Regions from separate parts of the Bacillus sp. 179-C3.3 HS genome, predicted to be linked through region 1. Evidence: riboswitches for the same ligand, from Rfam matches in the RefSeq annotation. Region 1 holds a riboswitch; the other holds the start of a gene.
The links. Region 1 has a riboswitch for S-adenosylmethionine ahead of metK (methionine adenosyltransferase). Riboswitches for the same ligand answer to the same signal wherever they lie in the genome.

Region 1 (7,594 bases):
TCCAGTCTATTGTTGATCAGTCTTTTCATCCGAAGGAGTTGATCGTCCTCGACGATCATTCGACAGATCAGACGCGAACGGTTGTGGAACGCTTCGCTAAAAGATATCCATGGATTCGCATTGTATCTGGCAAAGCATTGCCCGACGGCTGGCTTGGTAAATCGTATGCTTGTTCCCAACTTGCTGAGGAAGCATCAGGTGATTGGCTGTTATTCTTAGATGCGGATGTCAGGTTCAAGAAGGGGGCAATCGAGGCTGTGTATGACGCAATGTGCAGTCAACAAACAGGAATGATCTCAGGTTTTCCGCAGCAAAAAACAGGTACTTTCCTTGAGCATCTTGTTGTGCCGATGATGATGTTTACGATTGGGTGCCATTTGCCGGTGAAGTGGGTGAGGACATCAAAGAATCCAGCTTTCGCTGCAGCTCATGGTGGCTTTATTGCGATGGCAAAGGACTGTTATGCTGCAATAGGGGGACATGAAGCGATCAAAGATTCGCTAGTTGATGACATGGCACTAGCAAGAAGGGTGAAGGAAAAGGGCTACCCATTCACCCTTGCACGTATTCACCCATTTGTTTTTATGAGGATGTATGATAATGGGCGCGAGGTGTGGGAAGGCTACCGAAAAAATATGTTTCCTGGGGTAAATCGAAACATTGCATTGTTAAGTGGTGTTTTCTGTTTTTATACTTTGCTTTATGTCCTCCCTATCATTTGTTTTGTCATTGCTCTGATTCAATTTAATGTCATGAACCTATCCTTAGCCATTGTTTGCTATGCACTAGGGGTGTCGATTAAAGCGGTGATTGATAGAGAGAATGGGAGAACAGTAGCTATGTCCTTTTTATTACCAGTATCCATTGTGGTGTTGATTGCGATTGGCTTAGCTTCTATGAAAATCGGATTGAAAAAAGAAGGTTACGTATGGAAAGGAAGAAGGTACGAATGAAAAAAGTGATCATCATCGGCGGCGGGCTTGGCGGCTTATCAGCGGCGATTCGCTTGCAGTCACACGGATTTCAGGTCACCATTCTTGAAAAAGAAGCTTCTTTAGGCGGGAAGTTACAGCGCCATCTAGGCGGTGGTTACTCTTTTGACCTCGGACCAAGTACCATCACGATGAAGACGTATTTTGAGGAAGTATTTACGTCTTGTCAGAGGCGGATGGAGGATTACGTGACATTTTATCCGATTTCTCCACTCACAAAAAATGTTTTCGCAGATGGTCATACGGTTGAGTTTACGTCTCATATTGAGCAGATGGAAGCACAAATTGCGGCATTTAGTCCTGAGGATGCAACGCAATATCGTGCATTTTTACGAGAATCTAAAACGTTCTTTCAGTTGGCGGAGAATCATTTTTTAAATCGTTTGTTATTAACGTGGAAGGACAAGGTGGATTTGAGGCTGATGAGAGCGCTTCTTGCTGTCAAACCTTTTACATCCGTTCATCAGCTTTTACGCCGATATTTTCGTCATCCTCATACGTTGGCGATGTTTGGACGGTATGCAACATATATTGGTTCCTCTCCCTATGAGGCACCAGCAATCTTTAATATGATGGCTTATCTAGAAGGGGAAAAAGGCATTTATGGCATAAAAGGAGGAACCTATCGTTTAGTCGAGGCGTTTGAGACGCTGGCAAAGGAGCTAGGTGTGCAAATTCATCTCAATGAACCTGTGCAAAGGGTTCTTGTGAAGAATCGTCGTATTCAAGGAGTAGAGACGAATCAGCACATATATGAAGCAGACCAGGTTATTGCAGGTGCTGATGCACTGACTGTCTACCGCGAGCTCATTGATGAAAAGGATCGTCCGAGCGTTTCTGATCAAAAGTTGTCTCACATTGAACCATCATTATCTGGTTTTGTCTTACTACTTGGTGTACCGAAAGTGTATGACCAGTTATCTCATCACAATGTGTTTTTTCCGGACAATTATGAACAGGAATTCAAGGATATTTTTCAAAAAAAACAGTTACCACAGGATCCAACGCTGTACATATGCAATTCAGGTTTTTCTGAACCTGAATTGAGTGGTGGAACGGGGAAAAGTAACCTCTTTGTCTTAGCAAATGCGCCATATGTGACAAAAACGCAAAAATGGGACATGCTAAAGGAAACATATCCTCAGCTGATAAAAGCAAAATTAAAAGAAAAAGGTCTTTTCGGAATTGATCAGCTTGTTGAGTATGAAGCGGTTCAAACGCCGCTTGATTTGCAACAGAAAACAGGGGCTTACCACGGCGCCATCTATGGCATGTCTTCAAACTCATTCAAGCAGGCGTTCTTCCGCATCAACAATCAATCGAAAGACATTGAAGGGCTTTGGTTTGTTGGAGGTACAAGTCATCCTGGGGGTGGTACCCCAATGGTGACCAAATCAGGCCAGCTTGTCGCAGAGGCGATCATGAAACAGCATGAGTAAAAGGAGAGATTTGTAAGTGATTGTGGAAAAAAGAAGATTTCCTTCGCCCCATCCGAAGATTCATTTGTATACAGTGACGTATGTAGCAGATGGACTTCGAATCAAGGGGCTCCTCGCTGAACCGATCGGACAAGGTCACTATGATGGGTTTCTTTATTTACGAGGCGGAATTAAAAATGTGGGGATGGTCAGACCGGGGCGGATCGTCCAATTTGCAGCACAAGGCTTTGTCGTTTTTGCTCCTTTTTATCGGGGGAATCAAGGTGGAGAAGGCAATGAAGACTTTGCAGGAGAAGATAGGAAAGATGCATTCGCTGCCTTTCAACTATTGAAAAACCATCCTAAAGTGAAGCCAGATCGAATTCATATCTTCGGCTTTTCACGGGGCGGGATCATGGGCATTTGGACGGCGATCGAAATGAAACATGAGGCCGCTTCATTTGTGACATGGGGAGGCGTAAGTGATATGAAGCTGACCTATGAAGAACGTGTGGATATGAGAAGAATGATGAAGCGGGTAATAGGCGGTGCGCCGCATAAAGTACCAGAGGCATACGAGGGGAGAACCCCTCTGAACGATGTCGACAAGATGGAAGCGCCAGTTTTAATTATTCATGGTGAGCAAGATCAAAATGTGTCGATTGAACATGCCTATTTATTAGAGGAAGCGCTACGCCAGCATGGGAAGTCTGTGGAAACATGGTATTTCCATGGATATAACCATTACTTCCCTCCTCATCATAATCGAGAGATTGTGAGACGATTGTCCACATGGATGCAAAGCCGTCAGAGAGGAAATGTGGTAAAATAAACGAAGATCAAGAATTTTAGAAAGTAGGGGGATTTTCGTTATGGGAATGCCTGTTGAATTTAATACAATGATTGTCACAAAAGGAAAAGAGACAAGAATTGAAGAAAATGTGTTTGAACTCATGAAGGAAGGATACCGCATTTATCCACTAAACATTCCAATTGAGGTGCGGAAAACGAAAGATGGAGAAAAAACAGGGACAGCCCATGTAGAAAAGCTGGAACTGACTGAAGATGTGACGAAGGTGACGTATCGCCTTTTGTCATTGCATTCAACGAATTAAAAAAGCTGAGGGAAAATTCCCTCAGCTTTCGTCATGTTAGACGAGTGGTCCGCCATTTGCTTCAATATCACTTGCCGCATGGCTGAATTTTTTGAAGTTCTTTTTAAATTCGTTGGCAAGGAAACGCGCTTTTTCTTGATATGCATCTTGGTCCGCCCACGTTTTAGAAGGCTGAAGCACTTCATCTGGTACACCAGGAATATGAAGCGGGATGTGTAACCCGAAGATCTCGTCCGTGATCATTTCTGATTGGTCAAGATCTCCCTCGATCGCCGCTTGAACCATTGCTCTTGTATGAGCTAGATTCATCCGTTTACCTATGCCATATCCTCCGCCAGTCCAACCTGTATTCACAAGAAATACTTTTGCACCGTGCTCATCGATCTTTTTGCCAAGCATTTCCGCATATACATGAGCTGGGAGTGGAAGAAATGGTGAACCGAAGCACGTAGAGAACGTCGTTTCTGGTGAAGTGATCCCGCGCTCTGTTCCGGCTAACTTACTTGTATAGCCGCTCAAGAAATGATACATCGCTTGTTCTTTTGTTAAACGGCTGATTGGAGGTAAGACGCCAAATGCATCAGCTGTTAAAAAGACAATGGCAGATGGATGTCCTGCGATGCTTGGTTTCACAATATTATCAATCATCTCAATTGGATATGCAGCACGTGTATTTTCAGTAAAGAATGTGTCATCATAATCGGCTTCACGTGTTTCTTCATCAAGCACCACATTCTCAAGAACCGAACCGAATCGGATCGCCTTGTAAATTTGCGGTTCCTTTTCTTCGCTTAAGTTTACGCATTTTGCGTAGCAGCCGCCCTCAATATTAAAGACGCCTGTTCCAGACCATCCGTGTTCATCATCCCCGATAAGCTTACGACTTGCGCTTGCAGAAAGCGTTGTTTTCCCAGTCCCTGATAGACCGAAGAATAATGCGACATCGCCTTCTTGACCGACGTTTGCTGAGCAGTGCATCGAGAGAATATCTTGTTCTGGTAGTAAGTAGTTCATGACAGAGAAGATGGATTTTTTCATCTCTCCTGCATATTCTGTTCCACCGATGAGAATCGTCCGTTTTTCAAAAGAAACGATAATGAACGTTTCTGAGTTTGTGCCATCTGTTTCAGGATCTGCTTTGAAGTGAGGTGCAGATAAGATGGTGAAAGGCTCCTCTTTTGAAGAAGGGGTTGTTCCGTCAGGTCTGATAAATAATTGTTTGGCAAACAGATTGTGCCATGCAAATTCGTTTACGACTGTAATCGGCATGCGGTATCTGTCGTCAGCACCTGCAAATCCTTCAAATACAAATAGTTCATCACGTTCTTTTAAGTATGACACAACTTTTGTATATAAACGGTCAAATGCGTCTTTTGAGATTGGTTGGTTTACAGAACCCCAATCAATTTTATGCTCAGAGCTTTCTTCTCTTACGATAAATTTATCTTTAGGTGAACGTCCAGTATAAGCACCTGTCGTAGCGCGGACAGCTCCAGTTGATGTTAAAACGCCTTCATGGCGTGCCAAAATCTTTTCAACAAGTTTCGGGACAGATAAGTTTTGGTGCGTATTTTCTAATGAGAGCAATGACTGCAAATCTTCTTTTAAATCAACTGAGTTCATAAAAAAACCCTTCCTTTACCGTTGAATTTGGTTATTTTTGATTAGTATAACACATTGATAATAATAGTCTATACTATTTGAATATTTTTGTGTGTGTTTTTTCATTTCTGCTATGAAAATATACGTTTTGGTGATGCTAATAAACGGGTCAAAAAGAAAGGAGATAAATCCTTTGAAGCATTGACATCATGCAGGGTTTTAAGATAAGATATCTTATTGAACGGATACTCTTATCCCGAGTTGGTGGAGGGACAGGCCCAATGAAGCCCAGCAACCGGTTTCTTTTAAAAAGGCATGAATGTGCCTGAGAAACCAAGGTGCTAACCTGATGCAAGGTACACTAGAACACCTTGAGCGATAAGAGTGAAAGGCATGCGATCTCTGACCCTTTCCTCGCAATGATGGAAATGGTTTTTTTATTTTCGGGATTTCATATGAACAAATTGCCAAATACATCTCTAATATAAACGTTTCATATAAGAGGGAACGAGTTCCGTATCATATTGGAGGCCCCATCTTGGGAGGATGTGGTCTTGTACAGGAGGAAATAGCCATTATGAGTCAAAATCGTCGTTTATTTACTTCAGAATCAGTAACGGAAGGACACCCAGATAAAATCTGTGATCAAATTTCAGACAGCATTTTAGATGAAATTTTAAAGAAAGATCCGAATGCACGTGTTGCTTGTGAAACTTCTGTAACGACAGGTCTTGTATTAGTAAGCGGTGAGATCACAACGTCTACTTATGTCGATATTCCAAAGACGGTACGTGACACCATTAAGGAAATTGGCTACACACGTGCGAAATATGGTTTTGATGCGGAAACATGTGCAGTTCTTACGTCGATTGATGAGCAGTCAGCTGATATTGCACAAGGTGTAGATAAAGCACTTGAAGCTCGTGAAGGAACAATGACTGAAGAAGAAATTGATGCGATCGGTGCAGGTGACCAAGGGCTGATGTTTGGCTTCGCCAATAACGAAACGGAAGAGCTCATGCCATTACCGATTTCGCTCGCGCATAAATTATCTCGTCGTTTAACGGAAGTGCGTAAGAATGAGACACTTGCTTATCTTCGTCCAGATGGGAAAACACAAGTAACAGTTGAATATGACGATCAAAATAAACCAGTACGTATTGATACAGTGGTTATCTCTACACAGCATGCACCAGAGGTGACGCTGGAGCAAATCCAATCTGACTTAAAAGAGCATGTGATTGGTCCTGTTGTTCCGAGTCAATTGATTGATGAAGAGACGAAATACTTTATTAATCCAACAGGCCGTTTCGTCATCGGTGGACCTCAAGGGGATGCTGGATTGACAGGCCGTAAAATCATCGTCGATACGTATGGCGGTTATGCACGTCATGGCGGCGGTGCTTTCTCAGGTAAGGATGCAACAAAGGTTGACCGTTCTGCAGCATATGCTGCCCGTTACGTGGCGAAAAACATCGTAGCAGCGGGTCTTGCGGACTCTTGTGAAGTACAACTTGCCTATGCGATTGGTGTTGCACAGCCTGTATCCATCTCAATTGATACGTTCGGAACAGGAAAAGCATCTGAAGAGAAATTAATTGAAGTGGTTCGTGCGAACTTTGATCTTCGTCCGGCTGGCATTATTAAAATGCTTGATTTACGCCGTCCGATTTACAAACAGACAGCTGCATATGGACATTTTGGCCGACACGACTTAGATCTACCGTGGGAAAAAACAGATAAGGCCGACACGCTTCGCAAGGAAGCATTAGGTCAATCATAACAACATAAAAACCGCTTAATTTAAGCGGTTTTCCTTTTGATTAAAAAAATTTAAAAAAAGCTTAAAAATGTGAAACAAAATAGGACAAAATACTGTCTAATTAGAGGTTTACTTTTAAGAAATAACATGACGTGGAGGCAATAATATGTGTGGGTTTGTTGGTGTATTTAATCACCGTCCATTGTCCGATACTACTGAACAAGAAGAATTGATAAAACAAATGAATGGTCTCATCGTTCACCGTGGTCCGGATGATGAGGGATATTTTCATGATGAACATGTAGGATTTGGATTTAGACGTTTAAGTATTATAGATGTGGAACACGGAAAACAGCCACTTTCTTATGAAGATGAGAAATACTGGATTGTGTTTAACGGAGAAATTTATAACTATGTGGAGCTGAAAGAAGAGCTTGTAAAAGAAGGCTATACATTCAGTACAGATTCTGATACGGAAGTCCTTCTTGCCACATATCGTCACTACAAGGAAGAAGCAGCTTCAAAGCTTCGAGGAATGTTTGCGTTTTTGATCTGGGATAAAGAAGCGCAGTTGCTATATGGCGCCAGAGATCCTTTTGGAATCAAACCGCTATATGTTACACACAAGGACGAGCAAGTGTACTTTGCTTCTGAACGTAAAAGCTTAATGGCTGTAAATGAGGACATTGAATTTGATAAGACATC
Region 2 (7,594 bases), on a different contig from region 1:
AAAAAACGGAATTTGATAGTGTTTTGCTAAGATGGCAAGACCTAGGGTGCCGATTTTATTTGCTGTATCACCATTTCGAGCGATTCGATCGGCTCCAACAATGATTGCAGAGACTTGTTTTTCTTTCATTGTATGGGCTGCCATGTTATCCGTAATGAGCGTGACATCCACACCGCCTTGCATCAATTCCCATGTGGTCAACCTTGCTCCTTGCAGGACAGGACGTGTCTCACACGCATAAATATGAAGATCAAGGTTTTTCTTTTTTGCTAAGTAAAAAGGGGCGAGTGCTGTTCCGTAGCGGCTAGTTGCGATGGATCCCGCATTACAAATGGTCATAATTCGGTCACCAGATTTAAAGAGCTGGAGTGCATTATGACCGATTTGTCGGCACGTTTCTTCATCTTCAATTTGAATTTGAATGGCTTCATGCACAAGATCTGTTTTGGCTGCATTCACAGAAGCGGCGCGTTCAATGCGCTGTAACAGTCTGTCTAATGCCCAAGCGAGATTCACGGCAGTTGGACGAGCCCCATTGAGATATTCCCTTAAACGCGCTACTTCTTTCTTGAATACGTCTATTTCATCTGTGTCTATGCTTTGGGCGCTTAATGCGAGCCCAAAGGCAGCCGTAATGCCAATAGCAGGTGCGCCACGCACTTTTAATGTGACGATGGCATCAAATACATCTTCCTTCGTATATAAGTGTTCAAATACCGTGTCAGCCGGTAATTTTTGTTGATTTAATATTTTGATGTGATTTTCTTCCCATTCAACTGAACGAGGAACTTCAAATTCTTTTGACAAATCTCGTCACTCCTTTACAGATTGTTGGAATAAGGCGACGAGGTCAGACGCTGTTTCCACTGTATCGTATTGTTTGATGAATGTTTGGCCGAGCGTAAGTGCTGCTTTTTTCTGTTTGATCCGTCTTGTTGGTGAAGAAATGGCATCTAAATCAGCTGCATGGGCAAGACCAATCGTTCGGCGGATGAGCTCACAGCCAGCGAAGCCGGTTGCTTCTTTTAAAATACGGTCAAAGGTTGTTTCTAAAAAGCTGTCTGATACACTAAATGCCTCGATGCTATCTTCCTTCCATGCTTTTCTGAAAACCTCTGTAAACGTAGACCAAACATTTTCAACATGATCAAAAAGAGGCTGTTGATCTTGTTTATTCTCACGGGATAAAGCATTTAAGAGGAGATTGGCTATAAAGTGACCAATATCGAATCCGAATGGTCCATAAAAGGCGAATTCTGGATCGATCACCTTTGTTTCATGCACATTTGCAAAAATACTCCCAGTATGAAGATCTCCGTGCACGAGTGTTTCAGCAGATGTTAAGAAAATTCGCTTTAGCTCCGCTGCCTTTGCTTGCAGTTCTAAATCCGCCCAAAGTTTTTCAGCATCCTCTCTTAACGCTTCTTCAAAATCATTTGTTTCACTATCGAAAAAAGGGTCTGTGAACACAAGTTTTTCTGTAATGTCACAAAGATCAGGATTGGTAAACTGCTTCACATATTGTTTTTTAATTTTAGGGTTAGTCGCGAAGTCAGACGTGTAAAATAACGTTTTCCCTAAAAATTCCCCTACATCATTTGATAAATTCGGATATTGTTTTCCCGCAATTAGCCCTTTTCTGACGATTTCTAAGTGTGAAAGATCCTCCATGACTGTTACGGCTAGGTTTGTGTCAGAATAGTACACTTCTGGCACGAGATGTGGTGCATATTCAGATTGCTTAATGAGAGCCGTGCTTTCAATTCGTGCCCTGTCTAATGTCAGTGGCCAGCTTTCACCTACAACTTTTGCATATGGCAATGCCTGTTTAATGATCAATCCTTTTTCATGCTTATGATCAAAAATATGAAAGACATAATTTAAATTTCCGTCACCAATTTCGGTACATGTCAAATGACTGCTTTCTTGAATCAGTCCAAGTCTAATAGCCAGTGCGACTGCCGAACTCTCTGTTAATTCTTCATACGATGCTGTCAATGTAACCAAATGTTTCCCCTCCAAATCATATAAAAAAGCCTCTTTCTCCTGAGAGAAAGAGGCTTGATATGTGTGTGTGCACAAAGCCTCTCTTATCTCTCAGCACATACGTCTGATGGAATTAGCACCGTGCCCTATAAGACTGTCGTCTTGGCGCGATCATGCTGCGCCCCACTTCACAGTGGTATTAACGGTCGGTTGCTGTTGGGGTCAAAAGGCCAAATCCCTCGCCCAACTCTCGATAAGAGAAATCAATATGTAATTGTTTTTCATCTGTCACATTTCTTAATTCAAGATATTATCAGAACTGATCTTCGCGTGTCAATCTTTTTTCGAAATTGCTTTACAATTCATAAAACAATCCATTACAGTGAGTTTATTGTTACGTAACTTGAATAGAAGGTGAAAAAATGGAATTTCAGCAATCAGATGTGTTGAGAAAATTACCTAAGCAGTTCTTTGCATCGCTTGTCCAAAAAGTGCAGAAAAAGATGCAGGAAGGGGCAGATATCATTAATTTAGGTCAGGGAAATCCTGATCAGCCAACTCCGCCACATATAGTGAAAGCCATGCAAGAAGCGGTAGAAAAGCCTGAAAATCATCAATATTCTTCATTCCGAGGAACGACAGAATTAAAAGAGGCTGCCGCTACCTTTTATGAAAGAGAGTATGGCGTTACCCTTGATCCGACATCGGAGGTTGCGATTTTATTTGGTGGTAAAGCAGGGCTTGTTGAATTACCCCAATGCTTACTGAATCCTGGTGATACACTCCTCGTTCCAGATCCAGGCTACCCTGATTATTGGTCGGGCGCTGTGCTTGCCGGAGCTGAAATGGTGACAATGCCTCTACTCGAAAAAAATGATTTTTTACCTGATTATGATCAATTGTCAGATGATCATAAGGAGAAAGCAAAATTGATGTACTTAAATTATCCAAACAATCCAACGGGTGCAACGGCCCATCGTGCCTTTTTTGAAAAAACAGTCACTTTGGCAAAAGACCACGAGATATGTATTGTCCATGACTTTGCATATGGTGGCATTGGATTCGATGGAGATCAACCAGTGAGCTTTATGCAAATAGATGGCGCCAAAGACATAGGAATTGAAATATATACATTGTCTAAAACATATAATATGGCTGGCTGGCGCGTCGGTTTTGCTGTCGGGAATCCGTCTGTGATTGAAGCCATTGAGCGATATCAGGATCATATGTTTGTTTCCCTTTTTAAAGCAACACAAGACGCAGCAGCGACAGCACTATTAGCTGATCAAACATGTGTACAGGAACAAAATGAACGATACGAAAAAAGGCGCAATACTTGGATTGCAGCCTGCAAGGAGATTGGCTGGGACGTTCAGGCACCGAAGGGATCATTTTTTGCTTGGTTAAAGGTGCCAGATGGATATACATCGGAATCTTTTTCGGACTTATTATTAGAAAAAGCGCATGTGGTCGTTGCACCAGGAAACGGTTTTGGGTCTCACGGTGAAGGCTACGTGAGAGTGGGTCTTTTAACAAGTGAGGAACGGCTAAAAGAAGCAGTGAAACGAATTGCTGCGTTAGGTTTGTTTGAAAAAAAGTCATTGACAACGTAAAAGAACGATGCGATAATTCAGGCAACATTTAAGAAAATTGAATATTCTTATCAAGAGTAGGCAGAGGGACTAGCCCAATGAAGCCCGGCAACCGACTTCCATGAAGCACGGTGCTAATTCTTGCAGCAGGCGCTGAGAGATAAGATTCGGATGAATGATACGAAACCTCTTTAAGGCGCTGATCTAGCACTGAAAGAGGTTTTTTTGTTTGAACATAAGCAGGACGCAATTGAAAGGGGATTCCTAGTGAGTGAATTACTGGCGACATATGTACTAACACATCGAGAGAATGAAGAGATGGACCGGAAAGCGGAGCAGATCGCGCTTGGATTAACGGTCGGATCATGGACAGATTTGCCGCAGCTCAAAAAGGAGCAGCTCAAAAAACATAAAGGCCGTGTGGTCAACGTCAATGAGAAGTTTGCCGCAACACCAAATGGATTGTTTCAATCAGAGGTGACCATTGCATACCCGGAGGCAAACTTCTCAGCAGATATACCAGCCGTTTTAACGACGATTTTCGGGAAGTTATCATTGGACGGGAAAATAAAGCTTGTTGACATCGAATTCTCTACGGCGTTTAAGAAAAACCTACCAGGACCGGTATTCGGAATTGAAGGCATTCGAAAGAAGCTAAATGTGTATGATCGTCCGTTATTAATGAGTATTTTTAAAGGCGTGATCGGTCGTGATATGGCGGATTTAAATGAACAACTTCGACTGCAAGCGTTAGGCGGCGTTGACTTCATTAAGGATGATGAAATCTTATTTGAAAGTCCACTCGCTCCTTTTGAAGATCGAATCAAAGAAGGAAAGAGGATCTTAAAGGAAACCTATGAAGAGACAGGTCACCGCACGCTCTATGCAGTCAATCTCACTGGCAGAACCTTTGATCTAAGAGATAAAGCCTTAAAGGCAGCCGAACTTGGGGCTGATGCGTTGCTGTTTAACGTCCATGCCTATGGGCTTGATGTGATGCAAAGTTTAGCGGAAGATTCAGAGATTCATTTGCCGATCATGGCTCATCCAGCAGTGAGCGGGGCATACACATCGTCTCCTGAATATGGATTCTCAACGTCTCTTCTTTTAGGAACCCTCAATCGATATGCAGGCGCCGATCTGAGTCTATTTCCATCTCCTTATGGCTCTGTCGCACTTCCGAAAGCAGAGGCGCTTGGAATCTATGAAGCTTGTCTGAAAGAGGACACCGTAAAGCGAACATTCCCTGTCCCATCAGCTGGCATTCACCCTGGCATGGTACCGCAATTAATCAAAGATTTCGGAATCGACCATGTGATCAATGCAGGTGGAGGGATTCATGGACATCCACGTGGAGCCATCGGCGGTGGCAAAGCATTTAGATCAATCATTGATGCTGTAATAAATGATATTCCGGTTGAACAGCAGGCATCCTCTTGTTCAGACTTACAAGCAGCACTTGATCTTTGGGGAAGGGTAGAGGATTAGATGAAAAGGCCAATTGTATGTTGTGATTTTGATGGAACGATCACGAAAAACGATAATATTATCAGGATCATGAAACAGTTTGCACCTAGCGAATGGACGAAGCTAAAAGACGCTGTTTTGTCAAAGGAGATCACCATTCAAGAAGGTGTCGGACGAATGTTTCAATTACTAGACAGTGATCAGAAGGAAGCGATACAATCGTTTATTTTACAAGATACAGAGATTCGAGAAGGATTTGAAGAATTTGTCGCTTATTTAAAAAAAGCTGACATTCCTTTTTATGTGTTAAGCGGAGGAATGGACTTTTTTGTCTACCCAGTACTTGAGGGCATTGTAGAGAAGCAATCTATTTATTGCAATCATGCGTCGTTTCAAAAGGAGCGTATTCAAATTGAATGGCCTTTTGCCTGTGATTCGCAATGCCAAAATGGCTGTGGCTGTTGTAAGCCGTCCATTATTCGACAGCTGACCGATGAGAATGACTTTATTATCATGATTGGAGATTCGGTCACAGATATAGAGGCGGCAAAGCATGCTGATTTCACATTTGCCCGTGATTATTTACTGAATGAATGTAAAGAAATGAACGTCATCCACCAAGAGTATGAAACATTTATTGATCTAAAAGCGCAATTCGCACAAATAAAGGAAGTGAAGGAATGGGAGAGACAAAGAGTAAACGCTGGCAGGAGTTAGCCGAAGTCAAACGTGAACTGGCACAAAGAGACTGGTTCTTTGGAACAAGCGGAAATCTATCCATCAAGGTGTCGGATGACCCAATCACATTCTTGGTGACGGCAAGCGGGAAGGATAAACGAAAAGAAACAAACGAAGATTTTGTGCTTGTTGATGCACAAGGTCAGCCAGTTGAACCGGGCGAAACGCTTAGACCATCAGCCGAAACATTGCTTCACACCTACTTGTATGAACGGACGAATGCAGGCTGCTGTCTCCATGTGCACACAATTGATAATAATGTGATATCTGAGCTATATGGGGATCAAGGAGAAATTCGGTTTAAAGGCAACGAAATCATTAAAGCGCTTGGTTATTGGGAAGAGGAGGCAGAAGTCGCTCTACCTATTATAGAAAACCCAGCACATATCCCGCATCTTGCTGAACAATTTGCTGCACATCTAAGTGAAGGTAACGAATCAGGAGCTGTACTCATACGTAATCATGGCATTACGGTGTGGGGAAAAACAGCATTTGAAGCAAAGCGTGTGTTAGAGGCATATGAGTTTTTATGTAGTTATCATTTGAAATTATCACTCTATCAATCCCAACTTATTAGATCATAGGAGGAGAAACATATGGCGACAATTTATATTCATAATGAAGAGAAAACATTACTTGAAAACGAACAAGAAGTTCAGGCATATTTAGAAGAACAAGGTGTCATTTATGAACATTGGGATATTGCAAAACTACCAAGTTCATTATCAGAAAAGTATGATTTAACTGATGAAGAGAAAGAAGAAATTTTGACCGTCTTCCAAGATGAAATTAGGGCCATTTCTGAGCGAAGAGGCTACAAAGCACAGGATGTCATTTCGTTATCTGATTCGACACCTCATTTAGATGAACTACTTCAAAACTTCCAGCGCGAGCACCATCATACAGACGATGAAGTGAGGTTTATTGTGAGTGGACATGGAATCTTTGCGATTCAAGGGAAGGATGGCGTCTTTTTTGATGTAAGACTAAACCCAGGCGATTTAATTTCAGTGCCTCCTCATATCCGCCATTACTTTACACTGCAAGAAGATCGCAAAGTAGTTGCCGTTCGCATTTTTGTCACGACTGAGGGCTGGGTGCCAATTTACGAAGAAGAAACCATATGATGTGAGAGCTGATCATTCCGTGAAGACGGAAGATCAGCTTTTTTTAGTAAATTAGACATAAAACGGGGAAAAACTTGTTTTTTTTACACTTCTGCATAGGAGAAATTTCTGTTGAACTTTTGAGTCAGTCCCGCCAAATTTGACGTTTACACCTTAAAATGATTGGGTAGAAGGTCTTTAGACTGTCAAAAATTAAATAAAATAAGCATATTTAATTTAATTTACAAATAAAGTATAATTTTGGTGTCGGTTCATTTAAAGCGTAGACAGACGAATTCATTGCGGGAGCTGAGATGAGATGAATATGTATGTAAAGAAAGAACAGTTATTAATGTCAATTGATGAAAAGAGAAAACAAATGGTAGAAGCGGCACAAGTAGAAGGATACACAGCTGAGATGACAATCAAGTATAGTCAAGAATTGGACAACCTGATGAACGAGTATCAATACCTTCTATCACATGAGCAACAAGCTGTGACTTCCTTTCATGATATTGTGTCTCAAATGAGTCTCTTATCAGTGAATCGTCCCTCTTACTAACAGGAAAAACCGACTTGCGTATGCAAACCGGCTGAATGTAGCTATGCTGAGTGTGCAGAAGGAAGCATGATGAGTACCGTTGTTCCTTTATTCACTTCACTCTGAATATCAATTGTCCCGCCATACATCGAAATGATTCGTTT

Region 2: another riboswitch for S-adenosylmethionine. It lies ahead of mtnK (S-methyl-5-thioribose kinase); the one in region 1 lies ahead of metK (methionine adenosyltransferase).

What each region holds. Positions count from the first base shown of each region.
Region 1 covers NZ_JBFEFT010000003.1:24,371-31,964, forward strand. Annotated here, with positions in the region: gene AB1K80_RS03235 (glycosyltransferase) at 1-953, shown strand, start outside; gene AB1K80_RS03240 (phytoene desaturase family protein) at 950-2,431, shown strand; gene AB1K80_RS03245 (alpha/beta hydrolase family protein) at 2,448-3,242, shown strand; gene AB1K80_RS03250 (DUF2584 domain-containing protein) at 3,283-3,525, shown strand; gene pckA (phosphoenolpyruvate carboxykinase (ATP)) at 3,562-5,148, opposite strand; SAM riboswitch class I at 5,376-5,512, shown strand; gene metK (methionine adenosyltransferase) at 5,705-6,910, shown strand; gene asnB (asparagine synthase (glutamine-hydrolyzing)) at 7,056-7,594, shown strand, end outside.
Region 2 covers NZ_JBFEFT010000002.1:188,000-195,593, reverse strand. Annotated here, with positions in the region: gene mtnA (S-methyl-5-thioribose-1-phosphate isomerase) at 1-807, opposite strand, end outside; gene mtnK (S-methyl-5-thioribose kinase) at 814-2,007, opposite strand; SAM riboswitch class I at 2,088-2,246, opposite strand; gene AB1K80_RS02680 (pyridoxal phosphate-dependent aminotransferase) at 2,409-3,599, shown strand; SAM riboswitch class I at 3,644-3,745, shown strand; gene mtnW (2,3-diketo-5-methylthiopentyl-1-phosphate enolase) at 3,846-5,066, shown strand; gene AB1K80_RS02670 (2-hydroxy-3-keto-5-methylthiopentenyl-1-phosphate phosphatase) at 5,067-5,762, shown strand; gene AB1K80_RS02665 (methylthioribulose 1-phosphate dehydratase) at 5,726-6,367, shown strand; gene AB1K80_RS02660 (1,2-dihydroxy-3-keto-5-methylthiopentene dioxygenase) at 6,380-6,910, shown strand; gene AB1K80_RS02655 (Spo0E family sporulation regulatory protein-aspartic acid phosphatase) at 7,209-7,451, shown strand; gene AB1K80_RS02650 (ATP-binding protein) at 7,493-7,594, opposite strand, start outside.